3 regions of the Mesorhizobium sp. P3_A8 genome follow, and region 3 is predicted to be linked to each of the others. Evidence: predicted binding sites of a transcription regulator. Region 3 holds the regulator's gene; each other region holds the start of a gene.
The links. Region 3 encodes LexA, which represses DNA repair genes until DNA is damaged. Its sites were predicted from a motif close to TGTTCNNNNTGTGTTCNG; they were not measured.

Region 1 (6,094 bases), 100 kb from region 3:
ACAGCGCTTGCCAAATCAATAAGTATCGACTTATGCTTTTGTCATGATCGAAGCAGAGATTTTCCGTGCCCTGGCCGACCCGACGCGACGCGCCGTCTTCGAGCGTCTCGCCGCAGCTGAGATGAGCGTATCGGAATTGCGCAGCGGCCTGACGGTATCGCAACCGGCGGTGTCGCAGCATCTGGCGGTGCTGCGTGGCGCTGGCCTCGTGGTCGAGCGGCGGACCGGCCGCAACGCATACTACCGCGCCGATCCGGCAGGACTTGCCCCTTTGCTCTCCTGGATCGAGCGCTACCGGACCTTCTGGCCGGAGCACATCGAAAGGCTAAAGACGGTTTTGAAGGACATGGATCAGTGAAGGATTTGGGATCAATGAACACCCAAAGCGAAGCCGCCCCTGACACGCTCGAGTTTGAATACGACCTCGCCGAACCGCCGGAAAAGGTGTGGCGGGCGCTGACAGTGCCGGAACTGCTTGCCGCCTGGATGATGCCGAACGACATCAAACCGCAGACCGGCAGCAATTTCACCTTTGCCGGGCCGGACACAGCGATCGAGTGTGAAATCCTCGAAGCCAAGCCGGAGCAGCTGCTGCGCTATTCCTGGCGCGAGCAGCCACGCGATGCCACTCGGCAGGATCCGCTCGACAGTGTCGTCACCTTCACACTCGCCCGTACCGTCTCCGGCGGCACGCATCTGCGCATTGTCCATGACGGTTTTGCCCGCAAGGCGATGCCTGCCGTCGCCATGGCGGGCGCCGGCTGCCGGCTTTCGCTTGGGTTGCGCGTGTCTGCGAAGCCCGCCGCCGCGAACACACCGCGCGCCCTGCTGCGCGCCGCCTGAACCTGGAAATCGGAGACAAAAAATGAGCGGTATTGCCAGTCTGGTGCCGATGGTGATCGAGCAATCGAGCCGCGGCGAACGCGCCTTCGACATTTTCTCGCGGCTGCTGCGCGAGCGCATCGTCTTCATCAACGGCGAGATCAACGACGACGTCTCGGCGCTGGTCTGCGCGCAACTCTTGTCGCTGGAGTCGGACAATCCCGACAAGGAGATCTCGCTCTACATCAACTCGCCGGGCGGCGTGGTCACCAGCGGCTTCGCCATCTACGACACGATGCAATATATCAGCTGCCCGGTGTCGACCGTATGCATGGGGTTTGCCGCGTCGATGGGGTCGTTCCTGCTGATGGCCGGCACGCCGGGGCGCCGCATCGCGCTGCCGAACGCCACCATCCTGCTGCATCAGCCACTCGGCGGCTTCCAGGGCCAGGCTTCCGATATCCAGCGCCATGCCGAGCGCATCGGCAAGACCAAACGCCATATGGCCGAACTCTATGCCCAGCATTGTGGCCGCAGCTATGAAGAGGTCGAGCGCACGCTCGACCGCGACCATTTCATGACCGCCCGCGAGGCGCAGGCATGGGGCATCGTCGACCACGTCTTCGACACGCGCAAAAAGGCGGCGTGAAGCCGGGGCCGATCGGAATCCTGGCCGCTGTCGAAGATTTGACGATGCCGGTCTGGCCGCATCGGCAGCGTGTCACTATAATCCCGGAATGACCGACACTCATTCGCCCCGGACATCGCATCGCGTCATCGCCGCCGCGGTGCTCGCTTTTGCCAGTATTGTGAGCGTCACGGCACTTGCCGACGACAGTTCGGCGCAGGCGCAGAAAGGCGCCCTGCCTGGCGTAACCAGTGATTACCGCATCGCCAAGCCGGCACCACAGCCCGAGCCTGACGATGCGCTGCCCGCTGGCGAGAACGGCTCGTTCAAGATCGGCAATACCGATGTCAGGATTTCCGGCAGCATCGCGGTCGATATCGCCACTGGCGGATTCAAGCCACGGAATTAAGCTGCCTCCGCCTCGGACAGCTCAGCCATTCCCCAAAAAAACAGCCCCGCCGTGCCTGGGGCAAACGGACGGGGCTTTTATGGATCTCAAATCCATTTTTGCCGGGAGTGTACTGCCGGCGTTTGATTTCGGATGCTTCGCGGCGTCAGCCGACGATCCGACTAGCAGTCTCTGATTTTTGGGAAATACGGCAAGTCACGGTTTGTCGGGTGGCGCAAACGCTAAACCCTGGCACTTATGCCTGCCGCGGCTCCAACGAGACGTGGAGCCCTTGGGGACTATCCGGTGGCGTCATGCTCCGCTCCTGTGTCCGTTGCGACATTGTCGTCCCGAAGCGCAAATCGCGAATGCCTGCGGCGTCTCGCAGGCCGCCTTGGGGCGGCGAGGCCATCGAAAGACGGCCGGCTTCGTTGACAATCGGAGACTGCTCCCGTGAGCCGGCCACGTCAACCATCAATAGCCGGTTACGGAAAAACGTGATCGCCGGGAGGTTACGTCAGGTCAGTTTTTACACAGCTTTGTCAGGAGCGTGTTCGGCCTTTGTTCTTTCCGCTTGCCCCTTCGCGCGAAAGACGGTTAAACGAATTCGTCGAGAATTGTGGCGTCTCTCGACGCGGCGGCAAAAACACCTACATAGGGGATGGTCGGGAAAACCCGCCAATCCCACGAATTCCAGATCTGAGGCGGCGACCGGCGATGGCCGACCATAAATTCCTTTCCATTCGCGGGGCGCGCGAACACAATCTGAAGAACGTCGATCTCGACCTGCCGCGTGACAGCCTGATCGTCATGACCGGCCTGTCCGGCTCCGGCAAATCGTCGCTCGCCTTCGACACCATCTATGCCGAAGGCCAGCGCCGCTATGTCGAGAGCCTGTCGGCCTATGCCCGGCAATTCCTCGAAATGATGCAGAAGCCTGATGTCGACCAGATCGACGGCCTGTCGCCTGCCATCTCCATCGAGCAGAAGACCACGTCGAAGAACCCGCGTTCGACGGTCGGGACCGTCACCGAGATCTACGACTACATGCGCCTGCTGTTCGCGCGTGTCGGCATCCCCTATTCGCCGGCCACCGGTCTGCCGATCGAGAGCCAGACGGTCAGCCAGATGGTCGACCGGGTGCTGGCGGTCGAGGAAGGCACCCGCCTGTTCCTGCTGGCGCCAATCGTGCGCGGGCGCAAGGGCGAGTACCGCAAGGAACTGCTGGAGCTGCAGAAAAAAGGGTTCCAGCGCGTCAAGGTCGACGGCGTCTTCTATGAAATCGCGGACGTTCCCTCGCTGGACAAGAAGTACAAGCACGACATCGACGTCGTCGTCGACCGCATCGTCGTGCGCGGCGATCTTGCCACAAGGCTTGCCGACTCCATCGAAACAGCGCTGAAGCTCGCCGAGGGGCTGGCGGTGGCCGAGTTTGCCGACAAGCCGCTCGATTCCAGCCAGACTGGCGAGGATTCGGTCAACAAGTCGAAGAACGAGACGCATGAGCGCATCCTGTTCTCGGAAAAATTCGCCTGTCCGGTGTCCGGCTTCACCATTCCGGAAATCGAGCCGCGGCTGTTCTCGTTCAACAACCCGTTCGGCGCCTGCCCGACCTGCGATGGCCTCGGCAGCCAGCGCGCTATCGACCCCAACCTCGTCGTGCCTGACGAAAACGCATCGCTGCGCGACGGCGCCGTCAGCCCTTGGGCGAAGTCGACCTCGCCCTATTACGTGCAGACGCTTGAGGCATTGGGCAAGGCCTACAACTTCAAGCTCGGCGACAAGTTCAAGGATTTGAGCACGGAAGCCCAGGACGCGATCCTGCGCGGCACCGGCGAGCGCGAAGTCACCTTCCAGTATGATGACGGGCTGCGCTCCTACAAGACGACCAAGACCTTCGAAGGCGTCATCCCCAACCTCGAGCGGCGCTGGAAGGAAACCGAATCCGCCTGGATGCGCGAGGAGATCGAGCGCTTCATGTCCGCGACGCCCTGCCCGGTCTGCAAGGGTTATCGGCTGAAGCCCGAGTCGCTGGCCGTGAAAATCGCCGGCAAGCATATCGGCGAAGTCACCGAGCTTTCGATCCGCAAGGCCGACCAGTGGTTCACCGACCTGCCGCCACATCTCAACGACCAGCAGAACGAGATTGCGGTGCGCGTGCTCAAGGAAATCCGCGAGCGCCTGCGCTTCCTCAACGATGTCGGTCTCGACTACCTCACCCTGTCGCGAAATTCCGGCACGCTGTCGGGCGGCGAAAGCCAGCGCATCCGGCTGGCCTCGCAGATCGGTTCGGGCCTGACCGGCGTGCTTTATGTGCTGGACGAGCCGTCGATCGGCCTGCATCAGCGCGACAATGCGCGCCTGCTCGACACGCTGAAGCACCTGCGCGACATCGGCAACACGGTGATCGTCGTCGAGCATGACGAGGATGCCATCCTGCATGCCGACTATGTCGTCGACATGGGTCCGGCCGCCGGCATCCATGGCGGCGAGATCATCGCCCAGGGCACGCCGCAGCAGGTGATGGCAAACCCCAATTCGATCACCGGCAAGTATCTGTCGGGCGCGCTTGAAGTGGCGACGCCCGGCGTGCGTCGTGAAGCTAAGAAGAACCGGCGCCTGAAAATCGTTGGCGCGCGCGGCAACAATTTGAAGAACGTCACCGCCGAAATCCCGCTCGGCACCTTCACCGCCGTCACCGGCGTATCGGGCGGCGGCAAGTCGACCTTCCTGATCGAGACGCTGTTCAAGGCGGCGTCGCGCCGCATCATGGGGTCGCGCGAGCATCCCGCCGAGCACGATCGCATCGAGGGCCTGGAATTCCTCGACAAGGTCATCGACATCGACCAGTCGCCGATCGGCCGTACGCCACGTTCGAACCCCGCCACTTATACCGGCGCCTTCACGCCGATCCGCGACTGGTTCGCGGGCCTGCCGGAAGCCAAGGCGCGCGGTTATCAGCCGGGACGCTTCTCGTTCAACGTCAAGGGCGGCCGCTGCGAGGCCTGCCAGGGCGACGGCGTCATCAAGATCGAGATGCACTTCCTGCCCGACGTCTACGTCACCTGCGACGTCTGCCACGGCAAGCGCTACAACAGGGAGACGCTCGACGTGCAATTCAAGGGCAAGTCGATCGCCGACGTGCTCGACATGACGGTCGAGGAAGGCGTCGACTTCTTCGCCGCCGTGCCCGGCGTGCGCGACAAGCTCGAGACGCTGAAGCAGGTCGGCCTCGGCTATATCCATATTGGCCAGCAGGCGACGACACTGTCCGGCGGCGAAGCGCAGCGCATCAAGCTGGCCAAGGAACTGTCGCGCAAGGCGACCGGCAAGACGCTCTACATCCTCGACGAGCCGACCACTGGCCTGCATTTCCACGACGTCGCCAAGCTGTTGGAAGTGCTGCACGAGCTGGTCGACCAAGGCAACACGGTGGTTGTCATCGAGCACAATCTCGAAGTCATCAAGACCGCCGACTGGGTGCTCGATCTCGGTCCAGAGGGTGGCGATGGCGGCGGCGAGCTGGTCGCCCAGGGCACCCCGGAAGCGATCGTGCGCGAAAAGCGCAGCTATACCGGACAGTTTCTCAAGGAACTGCTGGAGCGCCGCCCCGGAGGCAAACGCGAAGCGGCGGAGTGATGGCTGGGGATGGTCTCATCACGGTCCAGAGCCGTTTTGGCGTGACCGAAACCATCGATCGCCTGGTTGAGGTGATCAAGCGCGCGGGGCTGCTTGTGTTTGCCCGCATCAATCATGCAGCCGGCGCGCGCGATGTCGGCGCCTCGCTGCGGCCGACCGAATTGCTGATCTTCGGCAACCCGAAAGGCGGCACGCCGCTGATGCAGGACAGGCAGCTTGCCGGCATCGACCTGCCGGTGAAGGCGCTGGCCTGGGAGGATGAGCAAGGCAAGGTCTGGCTGTCCTACAACGATCCGCAGTGGATCGCCGAACGCCACGGCCTGGGCGACGCCAGCCGTGCTGCGGTCGCGGCGATTGCCGCCGGCATGGAAAAGGTGATCGTCGCTGCCGCTGGAATGGATCAATCATGAGGCTTGCCCGCTCCGAAGAGCTCGCCGCGATCGTCGCGCTGACGCAAGCGGCCTACGCCCCCTACAACGCCATACTCGACGCGCCGCCGATCCCCGTGACCGAAGACTATGCGCCGCGCATCGCGCGCGGCGAAGTCTGGCTGCTGGAGAGCGGCGGCGAACTTGCCGGTGTGCTCACGCTGGAGCGGCATGAGGATCACGCCATGA
Region 2 (6,094 bases), on a different contig from region 3:
TCCAGTGTTTGCGCATGGATCACACCGGCGCGTGACGTCTGCAGGCCGTGAGCAAGCTTCTCGATCAGCACGTGATCGACACCGGCCTGGTGCAGGGCAATGGACAGCGCCATGCCGGTCGGACCGGCACCGATGATCAGGACTTCAGTTTTTTCAGACAGCATTTTCCCATCTGCATTTATCAACAACCGTTGACTTTCTAATAAACCGCATTGCATTTGTCAACAGGCGTTGGCATATGCATCTTCATGACCGAGAATCAGCCGAAAAAAATCACCAAGTCAGACCGTACACGGGCTCAAATCCTCGAAGCCGCGCGCCAACTTTTCGCCGAGCACGGCTATGACGGCGCCTCCATCCGAGACGTAGCAGCGCAGGCCTCGATCGATCCGGCGATGGTGATCCGTTATTTCCACAGCAAGGACGAGTTGTTCGCCAGGGCGGCAGTCGTGAACCTGCAACTGCCCGATCAGCGGATCGATCCAGCCGCTATCGGCGAAACGCTGATCAGGCGCTTTCTCGTGAACTGGGAAGGTCCGGCCAACGGACCCGGAATGATAATCCTGCTGCGCTCGGCGGCTTCGAACGAGCACGCAGCCGACAAGGTCCGCGATGTCTTCGCCAACCAGGTGAGGCCCATGGTCGCTTCGATCGGCGACCCAGCGGATGCCGGCCGGCGCGCCGGGCTGGTTGCCAGTCAGTTGCTGGGTCTCGCCATGTGCCGATACCTGTTACGGCTTGCGCCGGTGGTCGCGCTATCCCACGAAGACATCATCCGAAATGTCGGCCCCGTATTGCAACGCTACGCCATGGGTCACGACGCGCATTGAATTTGGGGATGTGCCCCAATCCGGCACGCAAAGGTTAATGGCGGCAATGCCGCCTGTGCGAACCCTGTGGGCAAGCCTGTGAATTCTCGGTGGATAAGCTGTTCACAACACAAGATATTGGCGGAACAAAACGGGAAAATACCGCCGGCTCTGTTTTGTCGCCGATTCGTTCCGGCTTTGAGCGGAAGTTAACGTTAATGGCCCGGAATCGCCTGTGGTTGCTTAACACCCGGTTCAGAAAGATTAACAATTTCATAATGTTAATCGTCCAACCTCGGGCCGGCTCTGTGGTTTCCCGGCAAAGATTAAGGACGAAGCTCGCCTTGCATAAAACGGGCCAGTTCGGCGATTCAGCATGTGGTGAGACTCATGGCCACAAAATCCACATGTAGCCGTGAACAAAAGCTGAATCTGCCGGAGTCACTGATTCGTCGCCGATTCGTTCCAGACTCGTTCCAACTCTTAATCAGCAACCACTTAAGGGCTTGACAGAGAGGCCTTCGAGCCGCTGGCGGAACATTCCGCTTTCGCTTCGCGCCCGAAATCCCTATGTGTCGGCTGTCATACGCGCCAGTTGAGGCACGCTCCCGACAACCAGAGGCCAGAAAGCCTTATTTCCGAGCCGATGAACATCCAGCCGAAACAAACCCAGCCGCTGATCCTGTCGGGCCGCGACGTGACTGCAGTGCTTGGCCCGACCAACACCGGCAAGACCCACCTCGCCATCGAGCGCATGGTGGCGCACGAGACCGGTGTCATCGGCCTGCCGCTCAGGCTGCTGGCCAGGGAGGTCTACAGCCGCGTCTGCGAAAAGGTCGGCGCCCACAAGGTGGCGCTGATCACCGGCGAGGAGAAGATCCAGCCGCCGGGCGCGAAATATTCGGTCTGCACCGTCGAGGCCATGCCGCGCGAAACCGACGCCGCCTTCGTCGCCATCGACGAGGTGCAACTGGCCGGCGATCTCGAGCGCGGCCACATCTTCACCGACCGCATCCTGCATCTGCGTGGCCGCCAGGAAACGCTGCTGCTAGGCGCGGCCACCATGCACGGCATTCTCCAACGCCTGCTGAAGGGCGTCTCGGTGGTGACGCGGCCGCGGCTGTCGCACCTCGCCTATGCCGGTTCCAAGAAACTGACCCGTCTGCCACGCCGCACGGCGATCGTCGCCTTCTCCGCCGACGAGGTCTATGCCATCGCCGAGCTGATCCGCCGCCAGCAGGGTGGCGCAGCGGTTGTGCTGGGTGCGCTCTCGCCGCGCACCCGCAATGCGCAGGTCGAGCTGTTCCAGTCAGGCGATGTCGACTATCTCATCGCCACCGATGCCATCGGCATGGGCCTCAACCTCGATCTCGACCATGTCGCCTTCGCCCAGAACCGCAAGTTCGACGGCTACCAGTATCGCAATCTGACGGCGGCCGAGCTCGGCCAGATCGCCGGCCGTGCCGGCCGGCACCTGCGCGACGGCACCTTTGGCGTCACCGGCCAGGTCGACCCGCTCGACGAAGACCTGGTCAAGAAGATCGAAGGCCATGATTTCGAGCCGGTGAAGGTGCTGCAATGGCGCACCGCGCATTTCGATTTCGCCAGTCTGGACGCATTGAAACGCTCGATCGAGACCAACGCGCCGGTCGAGGGCCTGACGCGCGCGCTGCCGGCGGTGGACGCGCAGGCGCTCGAATATCTCTCCCGCGACGAGGACATCCGCGCGCTCGCCACCGATGCCAAGCGCGTGGCGCTGCTGTGGGAAGCCTGCGCGCTGCCCGACTACCGCAAGATCGCGCCGGCCCAGCATGCCGACCTCATCGCCTCGATCTATATGGACCTTGCCCGCCATGGCCATGTCGACGAAAACTACATGGCCGAGCAGGTGCGCCGCGCCGACACCACCGAGGGCGACATCGACACGCTGTCGCACCGCATTGCCCAGATCCGCACCTGGACATTCGTGTCGAACCGGCCCGGCTGGCTGGCCGATCAGGCACACTGGCAGGAAAAGACGCGCGAAATCGAAGACAGATTGTCGGATGCGCTGCATGAGCGGTTGACGAAACGCTTCGTAGACCGCAGGACTTCCGTCCTCATGCGGCGCCTTAGAGAAAATACCATGCCTGAAGCCGAAATTAGTCCTACCGGAACCGTCCTTGTCGAAGGCCACCATGTCGGCGAGTTGCAAGGGTTCCGCTTCACCGCCGACCAGACCGCCGGCGGCGAAGACGCCAAGGCCGTGCGCACGGCCGCGCAAAAAGCGCTGGCCGCCGAATTCGAGGCGCGAGCCGAACGTTTCGGTGCCTGCGCCAATGGCGACCTGGCACTTGGCTCGGACGGCACGCTGCGCTGGATCGGCGCGCCGATCGGCACGCTGGTTTCCGGCGAAGACGCGCTGAAGCCGCGCCTTGTGCTGCTGGCCGACGAACAGCTGACCGGCCCGGCGCGCGACAAGGTCGCCGCGCGCGCCGAACGTTTCGTCAATTTCCAGATCGAAAGTCTGCTGAAGCCGCTGGTCGACCTGAAGAACGCCGACCAGATTTCCGGCATCGGCCGTGGCATTGCCTTCCAGCTGGTCGAGAATTTCGGCCTCATCAACCGCCGCGACATCGCCGAGGAGATGAAGTCGCTCGACCAGGAAGGTCGCGCAGCGCTTCGCCGGCTCGGCGTGCGCTTCGGCGCCTATCATGTCTTCGTGCCGGCGCTGATCAAGCCGGCGCCCGCTGGACTGGTGACCTTACTATGGGCGCTGACGAACGACGGCAAGGACAAGCCTGGTTTCGGCGACGTGGTCCACGCGCTGGCGTCGGGCCGCACCTCCGTGGTCATCGATCCGACCTTCGACAAGGCCTTCTACAAGCTTGCCGGCTACCGCAATCTCGGCCGCCGCGCCGTGCGCATCGACATATTGGAACGGCTGGCGGATCTCATCCGTCCGGCAACCAACTGGAAGCCCGGCCTCGGCCAGCGTCCGGACGGCGCCTATGACGGCCAGTCCTTCATGGTGACGCCGCCAATGATGTCGATCCTCGGCGCCACCGCCGATGACATGGAAGAGATCCTCAAGGGTCTCGGCTATCGCGCCGAGCCGAAGCCGCCGGCGGAGGTCAAGGCGCGGCTGGAAGCGCAGGACACTGCCGCACGCGAAGCCGCAGCAGCCAAGCTCGCAGCGGAAGAGGCTGCACGCGCCGAGCAGGCCAGGGCTGCTGAGGCTGCCGCAACAGATGCGGCGGCGGAGGCAGCAGTCGAGGGTTCGGAACCGGCTGCCGCCGAGGTCGCCGTCGAAGCGCCGGCCGAAATCATCGCTGAAACGGCAGCAGAGCCTGTCGCTGAGGAGCCAACCGAAGCTCCGGCAGAAGCCACGGAAGAGCCCGCAACGGAGGCTGTCGCCGAAGCGGCTGCTGAACCTGCTGCCGAGCCGGAAGCGGAAGCCATCACTGACATCGTCGTCGCCGAAAGCGCCGACGCTCTCACCTCCCCCTTGATGGGGGAGGTCGCGGCGCGAAGCGACGCGGGTGGGGGTGATGGCGCTGACGATACGGGTGGTGCTGACGAAGCCGCCGCTGCCCCCACCCCGGCGCTGCGCGCCGACCCTCCCCACGAGGGGGAGGGTGAGGCCAGCGAACCCGCCGAGGCGGCCGCCGACGCGCCTGCCGCCGAAGCCGAAGCGCCCAAGCCGATCCTGTTGTGGCGTCAGGGCCGTTTCGAACAGCGCCCCCGTCATCACGAAGGCCGCAACAACCGCCAGCGCAATGGTCAGGCACGCGGCGGACGCAGCAATGCGCCGGCCGATGCCGCCGGCGCACCGGCAGCGGCCACGCCAGGCGAACGCCCGGCCCATGAAGGGCGGCGCGACGGCGCCGGCAAACCGCGCTTCGACCGCTCGAAGTTCAAGCCCAAGCCGCAGGCCGAAGGCGAACAGCGCCGCGACGGCCGCCCGCAAGGCGAGCGTCCAGAGCGTCGTGACGGCCGGCCCGACTGGAAGGGCGGCAGGCCCGAAGGCAAGGGCGGTCGCCCCGATCAGGGTGGCGCAAAAGCCGCCTTCCAGCCAAAGCCGCGCGAGGAACGTCCGGTGCGCTTCGATCCGGACTCACCCTTCGCCAAGCTCGCCGCCTTGCGCGACCAGCTGAAGAAGTAAGCCAGAGCCGGATGATTTCAGGTCGAATCGACCTGAATCTGAATCCGCCTCTAAGCTAAGAGATGGAGCATGATGTCGCCCGAAAACCGCTTCGCACTTTTCGGCATCATGCTCTAGGCGGGTTCGATGGTTGCTGAAGGCCGCCAGCGTATCGACAAATGGCTGTTCTTCTCGCGCGCGGTGAAATCGCGCTCGCTGGCGGCAAAGCTGGTCGTTGCCGGGCGGGTGCGCATCAATCGCGACAAAGCAGCGCAGGCCTCCGATCTGGTCAAGCCGGGCGACGTCCTGACCATCACGCTCGACCGGCGCATCTTCGTCTGGAAGGTGCTCGCCGCCGGCGTCCGGCGCGGCCCGGCCGAGGAAGCCCGCACCCTCTATGAGGACATGTCGCCGCCACCCACACCGAAGGGCGAAGCCCTTCCCGATGCTATCCCGGCGCTGCGCGAGGCCGGCAGCGGCCGCCCGACCAAAAGAGAGCGCCGCCAGACCGACCGCTTGCATGGCGAAGATTGAGGCTTGCCGAGCGGAACGGGGGCCGCGATCTCAGGCCGACGGCGGAGGCGCGACGGAACCGAACCCGGCAAACAAGACGCTCGACGCGACATCGCACGCCCCTGGCGCGCTTGCTGTCTGGAATTCCATTCCGGAAACGCCGAAGCTGCCGGGCATGGCAACCCTTGCAAGCGACCGACAAAGGCGTTACCTCACGGAAAAAGCCCAAGAAAACTGGCCCAATAAGCTGGGACGTCCCGGAGCCGACCGATGACCTATGTCGTGACCGACAATTGCATCAAATGCAAATACATGGACTGCATCGAAGTCTGTCCGGTCGACTGTTTCTATGAGGGCGACAACATGCTCGTCATCCACCCCGACGAGTGCATCGACTGCGGCGTCTGCGAGCCCGAATGCCCCGCCGACGCGATCAAGCCCGACACCGAGCCCGGCCTCGACAAATGGCTGCAGATCAACACCGAATATGCCGACAAATGGCCCAACATCACCGCCAAGAAGGAGCCGCCGGCAGACGCCAAGACCTTCGACGGCGAGGCCGGCAAGTTCGAGAAATACTTCTCCGCCGAGCCCGGCGAGGGCGATTGACAAGTCGGCCGTAAAGGCTTGTATGACGCAGCGTAACAGG
Region 3 (6,094 bases):
CGAGCTGGATGAACAGGTCGGTCAAGGCGATGCTCTTCTTGCGCACCGCGGCCATATCGACCTCGTCCCAGATATCCAGCGCGCCCTTCAGCGCCCGCATCGACAGCACGGGCTGCGTGCCGCACAGAAACCGCCGAATGCCGCTGCCGGCCGCATAGCTTCGTTCAAAAGCGAAGGGCCGCGCATGGCCCCACCAACCGCTCAGCGGCTGATGGACATCATCGTGATGACGCTTTGCAGCATAGATGAAGGCGGGTGCGCCCGGACCTCCGTTTAGATATTTGTAGCTGCAGCCAATGGCGAAATCGGCATTCGCTGCATCGAGCTCGACCGGCAAGGCACCGGCGGTGTGGCAGAGATCCCAAACAATCAGCGCGCCGGCCTGGTGGGCCTTGCGCGTCAGCGCGGCCATGTCGCGCAGCTGCCCGGATTTGTAGTTGACGTGGTTGACGAGGATGACCGCGACGCGCTCGTCGATCAGCTCTTCAATGGTCGGTGCATCGACGCCCTCGAGCCGGAGCATCGTGCCCGGTCGCGTCGAGGCCACGCCCTCGGCCATATAGAGATCGGTTGGAAAACTGTCGCCCTCGGCGACGATGACCGAGCGGTCCGGCCGCATGTTGAGTGCGGCATGCAGCACCTTGTAGATGTTGATCGACGTCGTATCGCAGACCACCGTCTGGCCCGCCGCCGCTCCGATCAGGCGCCCCAGCTGGTCGCCAAGCGCGACCGGCATATCGAACCAGCCGGCGGTGTTCCAGGCGCGAATGAGGTCTTGCGCCCATTCCTGGGTCGCGGCCTTCTGCAGCTCGTTGAAGACGGCGGGCGCTGCGGCGCCCAGCGAATTGCCGTCGAGATAGATCACGCCTTCCGGCAAAATGAACCGGTCGCGCATGGCGCGCAGCGGATCCGCCGCATCCATGGCTTCGACTGCTGCGAGATCGAGCGTTGCATTCATGATCGATTGCCCTTCGCGCATAGGCGCGCCCAGATGAACACTTCAGGTGAAATCGGCTGGCCGATCATGGGCAGTCGGCCAGATCCTGTCAAACATTATATATAATTTACGCCAAAGAAGGCTTTCATATATAATCGTTGGCGTGGCAGTCTAAGGATGGGACATCGATGCTGGACGAAGGACTCTCGAAGACGGAAGCGGCCTACAGGCTGCTGCGTCGCGATATCCTCACGACCCGTCTGCGGCCCGGCGCGCCGCTCAAGCTCAGCGCGCTGCGTAACAGCTATGGCATTGGCTGGACACCATTGCGCGAAGCGCTGTCGCGACTGGAGGCCGAGCGCCTGGTGACGTCCATCAGCAATCGTGGCTTTGCCGTCGCTCCGGTTTCGCGCATCGAATTGGAAGACCTGTCGCGCGCCAGGTGTGTCGTCGAGCTGCCACTGCTCCAGGAATCGATCGAAAAAGGTGGCCACGATTGGGAAAACACCGTCGTCGCTGCGCATTACCGGCTGTCGCGCTGCAAGACCGCGGTCGACGATCCATCCGACGCGGTGGTCGACGAATGGGATGAAAAGCACGAGGCTTTCCACGCGGCCCTGCTCAGCGCGGCAGCATCGCCCTGGCTGCTGACCTTCCATTCCACGATCGTGGATCAGTTGCGTCGCCATCACCGTTTTCTCGGCCTGGCGCCAACGCTGCGGGCGGCCGCCGGCCTGCAGCATGGTTATGAGGAAGCCGTGGAAGCGTTGCGCCAGGCGGTCGCAATCGAACACCACACCGCGCTCATGGAGGCGGCACTGGATCGCAACATCGGGCGCGCGAAAAACCTGATGATCGCTCACATCGGCTATACGCTGCATGTCTATGTCCATGCCGGCGACGGCAGCATAAACAAACGGTAGCGCAACGAGGATCGTGGACCAAAGCCAGTGTGGCAATTTCTCGGTAAAGTTGGCATTTTGGCTTCGTTTCGTTCACGGCAGGCCAATGATCGGTGAAAGGGAGAAACACGCTCATCGAGCCTTATCGGCAACTGATGCCAGACCGCCGACTAGGATAGGCCACAGGCCATTAACCATAACAATTTCAAAGCCAGAGAGCGCCCCGCTGCGGCAGGCAGGCTTCGAACACGGCCCGCTGCCGGGCGCCAAATAATTTCAGCCGTCTTAACAAATTCACTAAACTTTAAACGGTTGCAGAACACAACTGGAACAGATAGTGTTTGTTCTGGGTTTGTTTTTCGATTCTGGTTCAGACCTTTTGTTCAAGCCTTGGGGGCTGCCATGCTGACGCGTAAGCAACATGAACTCTTGATGTTCATTCATGAACGGCTGAAGGAAAGCGGCATTCCGCCCTCCTTCGACGAGATGAAGGAAGCACTTGATCTCGCCTCCAAGTCAGGGATCCATCGCCTGATCACGGCGCTGGAGGAACGCGGTTTCATCCGCCGGCTGCCCAATCGGGCGCGCGCGCTGGAAGTTCTGCGGCTGCCGGATTCAATCGCGCCCGGCCTCAACGCGGCAAAGAAATTCTCGCCGAGCGTCATCCAGGGCAGTCTTGGTCAAGGTGGCCTTGGCCGCCAGATCAAGTCGGCGCCGTCGCGCTTGCCCTCGGCTGGCAATGATGACGATGCGGTTTCCGCCGTGTCGATCCCGGTGATGGGGCGCATCGCCGCCGGTGTGCCGATCGATGCCATCCAGCATCAGACGCATTCGATCTCTGTGCCGCCGGACATGATCATGGGTGGCGAGCACTATGCGCTGGAGGTCAAGGGCGACTCGATGATCGAGGCCGGCATCTTCGATGGCGACACCGTCATCATCCGCAACGCCGATACCGCCCAGCCTGGCGAGATCATCGTGGCGCTCGTGGATGAAGAGGAAGCGACGCTGAAGCGCTTTCGCCGCAAGGGCGCCTCGATCGCCCTTGAAGCCGCCAACCCGGCCTACGAGACGCGTATCTTCGGCCCCGACAGGGTCAAGGTACAAGGCAAGCTCGTCGGGCTGATCCGGCGCTACTGAGCAGGAGCGGCCGGCTTTTCGGGCTTGCGCCAGGGCGCCAGCCCCCTCGCCTCGCGTGAATATTTTCGCTGTGCGTGCCAGGGCCGATATGGTGTGTCCACCGAGAAGTTGACGGTTGGCGGACCGGTCGCCGATTGACGGTCGAAGAAGACGGCAGCACTGCCCTTGCGGGCGAGTTGCCGTTTGGTGACGACGAGAACCAGGGGATTGTGGCAGGCGTCGTAGCCGGTCGCGTCATTGACGACGATCAAATCGGCGAAACCGCAGGCTTTCCATGTGTCCTTGCGGTCTTCGACATGCGCGATGATCGCGCCGGACGGGTGCCTGGCGAGACAGACGCCGTCCGTGCAATAGAACGGCGCTCCCAGCGGCAGATCGACGGCATCGGCAATGTCGAATTGCCCATCCGCCTTGCTGAACATCTCCGGCACGACGATGGTTTCGGACGTCAGCGCGCGTTTCCAATTGTCGACGGTGAATTCGTTCGGACGAGCCCGGCTGACCGCGAGTTCTCCACCGCCGATCGGCAGCGCGACCAGCCGCGCATCTTCCGAGATCAGCACATCCGGCGTGCGTGTATCGGACACCGTCAACAGGCCGGCAAGCGCGAATGGCAGCGCTGCAAGCCGCAGCCAGGTCGTCGCCATCGTCGCGATGACCAGGGCGACGGTCACCAGCAGGACGGATTGCTGCGAGATCAGCCCGACCGCATCGACCGGTGAGCGTTCCGATATCCACGCCGATATCGCGATCATCGCCGTGAGACCCTTGCCCATCAGGTAAAGCGATGGCGCATCCAATCCGAACGGCATCAGCAACGCGCTGGCAACGGCCAGGAACATCACGACCGACACGATCGGCATGACGGCCAGATTGGCGAACAGGCTGAGCGGCGACACACGCTGGAAATGCCAGATGGCAAACAGCGCCGTGGCGCAGCCGGCGATGATGGAGGTCATGGCCAATCCGCCCGTCGCCAGCAGGAATTTTCGCGTGAGAAAGCTCGGCAGGGACCGCTTTGGCGGTGGCGGTCTTGCCTTTCCCGCATGGTGATCCGCCCAACCGGCATAGGCGCCAACCAGCGCAGCCGTGGCGGCGAACGACATCTGGAAGCTCGGGCCCACCACTTCGTGCGGCGACACCACGATGACGGCAATCGCCGAGATCGCCAGATTGCGCATGGTCAGCGCCGCGCGATCGAACAGGACGGCAATCAGCATCACCGCAAGCATGATGAAGCTGCGTTCGGCGGCAACGACGACGCCAGAAATGACGAGATAGGCGGCGATCGAGAACAGTGCGGCGGCAGCCGCATATTTCTTCACCGGCCGCCGCGCGGAAAAATCCGGAAACAGCGCGAAGGCGCCGCGCAGCAGCCCCATGATGGTGCCGGCGACCAGCGCCATGTGCAGTCCGGAAATCGAGATAATGTGATAGATGCCGGTGCGCCGCATCGCTTCGTTGATTTCATCGGGAATGCCCGCGCGGACACCGACGATCAGCGCTGCCGCGATCTCACCTTCAGCACCGCCGACAGTGGCCCTGATATGGTCGGCGATGGCTTCACGGGCATTTTCTATCCCTGAAAAAAGACGGGCCGAGAGCGGTATCTCGCCGTCATCGGCGGCGACAAGTTTTGGGTTGCCGAGAAAGAAGCCGCTGCCGCCGATGCCGGCGAAATAGCTGTCGAAGGAGAAATCATAGCTGTCCGGCCGCACCGGACCGGTCGGCGGCAACAGTTTGGCGTAGCCGGTAACCAGGGAGCCGGCAGTCATGTCCGCCGGGATATTGCGCGCCGAAAGCCGGACCCTTTCCGGCGCATAGCGCAGTTTCGGCCGGGCGGTCGACGTCACGTCGATGGTCAGCCGAATGCGGCCGGTCTCCATCTGCTCCAGTGTGACGACGCGGCCGGTCAGTTGCGTCGATATTTCCGAACCCAGTATCTGGGTGCCTACTCGCCATGTCTCGACCTTGGCGGCGAGCAGGCCAAGCGCACACAACAATGCCGCCATAAAGCCCAGATGGGTTTTGGGCCAGGAGCGCGAAACAAGCGCGCAGATCGCCATCAGCACGACGACCGCGACAGGCCTGGCAAAGTCAGGCTCCACTGCCAGCGAATAATAGCCGATCGCTCCCGCGGCCAGACAGACCGGCACCAGCAGGAAGGCGATGCCTCGGTCAAGCTCCAGCTCTGCTGCTGCCGCCACGCTGTGGCGCAGACGAGGCAGTGAAATCCGGCCCAGTTGCCGGCGCACACGCACAATCCTGCCCGAGGCAGGCGACGGAAATGGCGCTGGGATATCCGCCTGCAATGGCGGGCTGCCGGGCACCGGCACAAGAGGCGATGGCAGTGGGGTCGCCAGGGGCGTTGCAAACAGGGATCGTTCGCTGACGCCAACACTGGCGTCCTCGCCCCGTTCCGAGCCCCGGCCTCGTCCAGCCATCGGGTCTGCCCCTTGCACCCCTGACGCCCTATGCTACATGAACGCCGGGCGCGCGAAAGCCCGCGCAGCCGCACCCCGCTTCAGATGGTTTCCGAGAGTTCCATGTCCGACAAGGTCGTCACCCGTTTTGCCCCCTCGCCCACCGGCTATCTGCACATTGGTGGCGCGCGCACGGCGTTGTTCAACTGGCTCTATGCCAAGCACACCGGCGGCACGATGGTGCTGCGCATCGAGGATACCGACCGCGAACGCTTCAACGAGGCGGCTACCCAGGCCATTCTGGACGGGCTGACCTGGCTTGGGCTTTCCTGGGACGGTGAGGCGATATCGCAGTTCGAGCGCGCCCCGCGCCACCGCGAGGTCGCCGAGGAACTCGTGCACCTGGGCAAGGCCTATTACAGCTACGAGACACCTGCCGAGTTGGAGGCCATGCGCGAGGCGGCCCGGGCCAAGGGCCTGCCGCCGCGCTACAATGGCCAGTGGCGCGATCGCGATCCATCCGAGGCACCGCCCGGCGTCAAGGGCGCCATCCGCGTCAAGGCGCCGACCGAAGGCGAAACGGTCGTGCACGACCGCGTCCAGGGCGAGGTGCGCTTCCCCAACAAGGATCTCGACGATTTCATCATCCTGCGTTCGGACGGCAACCCGACCTACATGCATGCCGTCGTCGT

Region 1: a site for LexA is predicted at 2,390-2,407, ahead of uvrA (excinuclease ABC subunit UvrA). Genes of this name have one in related genera too.
Region 2: a site for LexA is predicted at 1,271-1,288, ahead of AC1DX4_RS19000 (helicase-related protein). Genes of this name have one in related genera too.

What each region holds. Positions count from the first base shown of each region.
Region 1 covers NZ_JBFUGI010000004.1:119,341-125,434, reverse strand. The annotation lists gene AC1DX4_RS11250 (ArsR/SmtB family transcription factor) at 44-358, shown strand; gene AC1DX4_RS11245 (SRPBCC family protein) at 373-843, shown strand; gene AC1DX4_RS11240 (ATP-dependent Clp protease proteolytic subunit) at 866-1,471, shown strand; gene AC1DX4_RS11235 (hypothetical protein) at 1,560-1,859, shown strand; gene uvrA (excinuclease ABC subunit UvrA) at 2,556-5,477, shown strand; gene AC1DX4_RS11225 (DUF302 domain-containing protein) at 5,477-5,887, shown strand; gene AC1DX4_RS11220 (GNAT family N-acetyltransferase) at 5,884-6,094, shown strand, end outside.
Region 2 covers NZ_JBFUGI010000007.1:317,904-323,997, reverse strand. The annotation lists gene AC1DX4_RS19010 (FAD-dependent oxidoreductase) at 1-164, opposite strand, end outside; gene AC1DX4_RS19005 (TetR/AcrR family transcriptional regulator) at 249-830, shown strand; gene AC1DX4_RS19000 (helicase-related protein) at 1,456-4,953, shown strand; gene AC1DX4_RS18995 (RNA-binding S4 domain-containing protein) at 5,080-5,466, shown strand; gene fdxA (ferredoxin FdxA) at 5,716-6,054, shown strand.
Region 3 covers NZ_JBFUGI010000004.1:222,407-228,500, reverse strand. The annotation lists gene kynU (kynureninase) at 1-958, opposite strand, end outside; gene AC1DX4_RS11790 (GntR family transcriptional regulator) at 1,126-1,860, shown strand; gene lexA (transcriptional repressor LexA) at 2,242-2,979, shown strand; gene AC1DX4_RS11780 (ComEC/Rec2 family competence protein) at 2,973-5,423, opposite strand; gene gltX (glutamate--tRNA ligase) at 5,526-6,094, shown strand, end outside.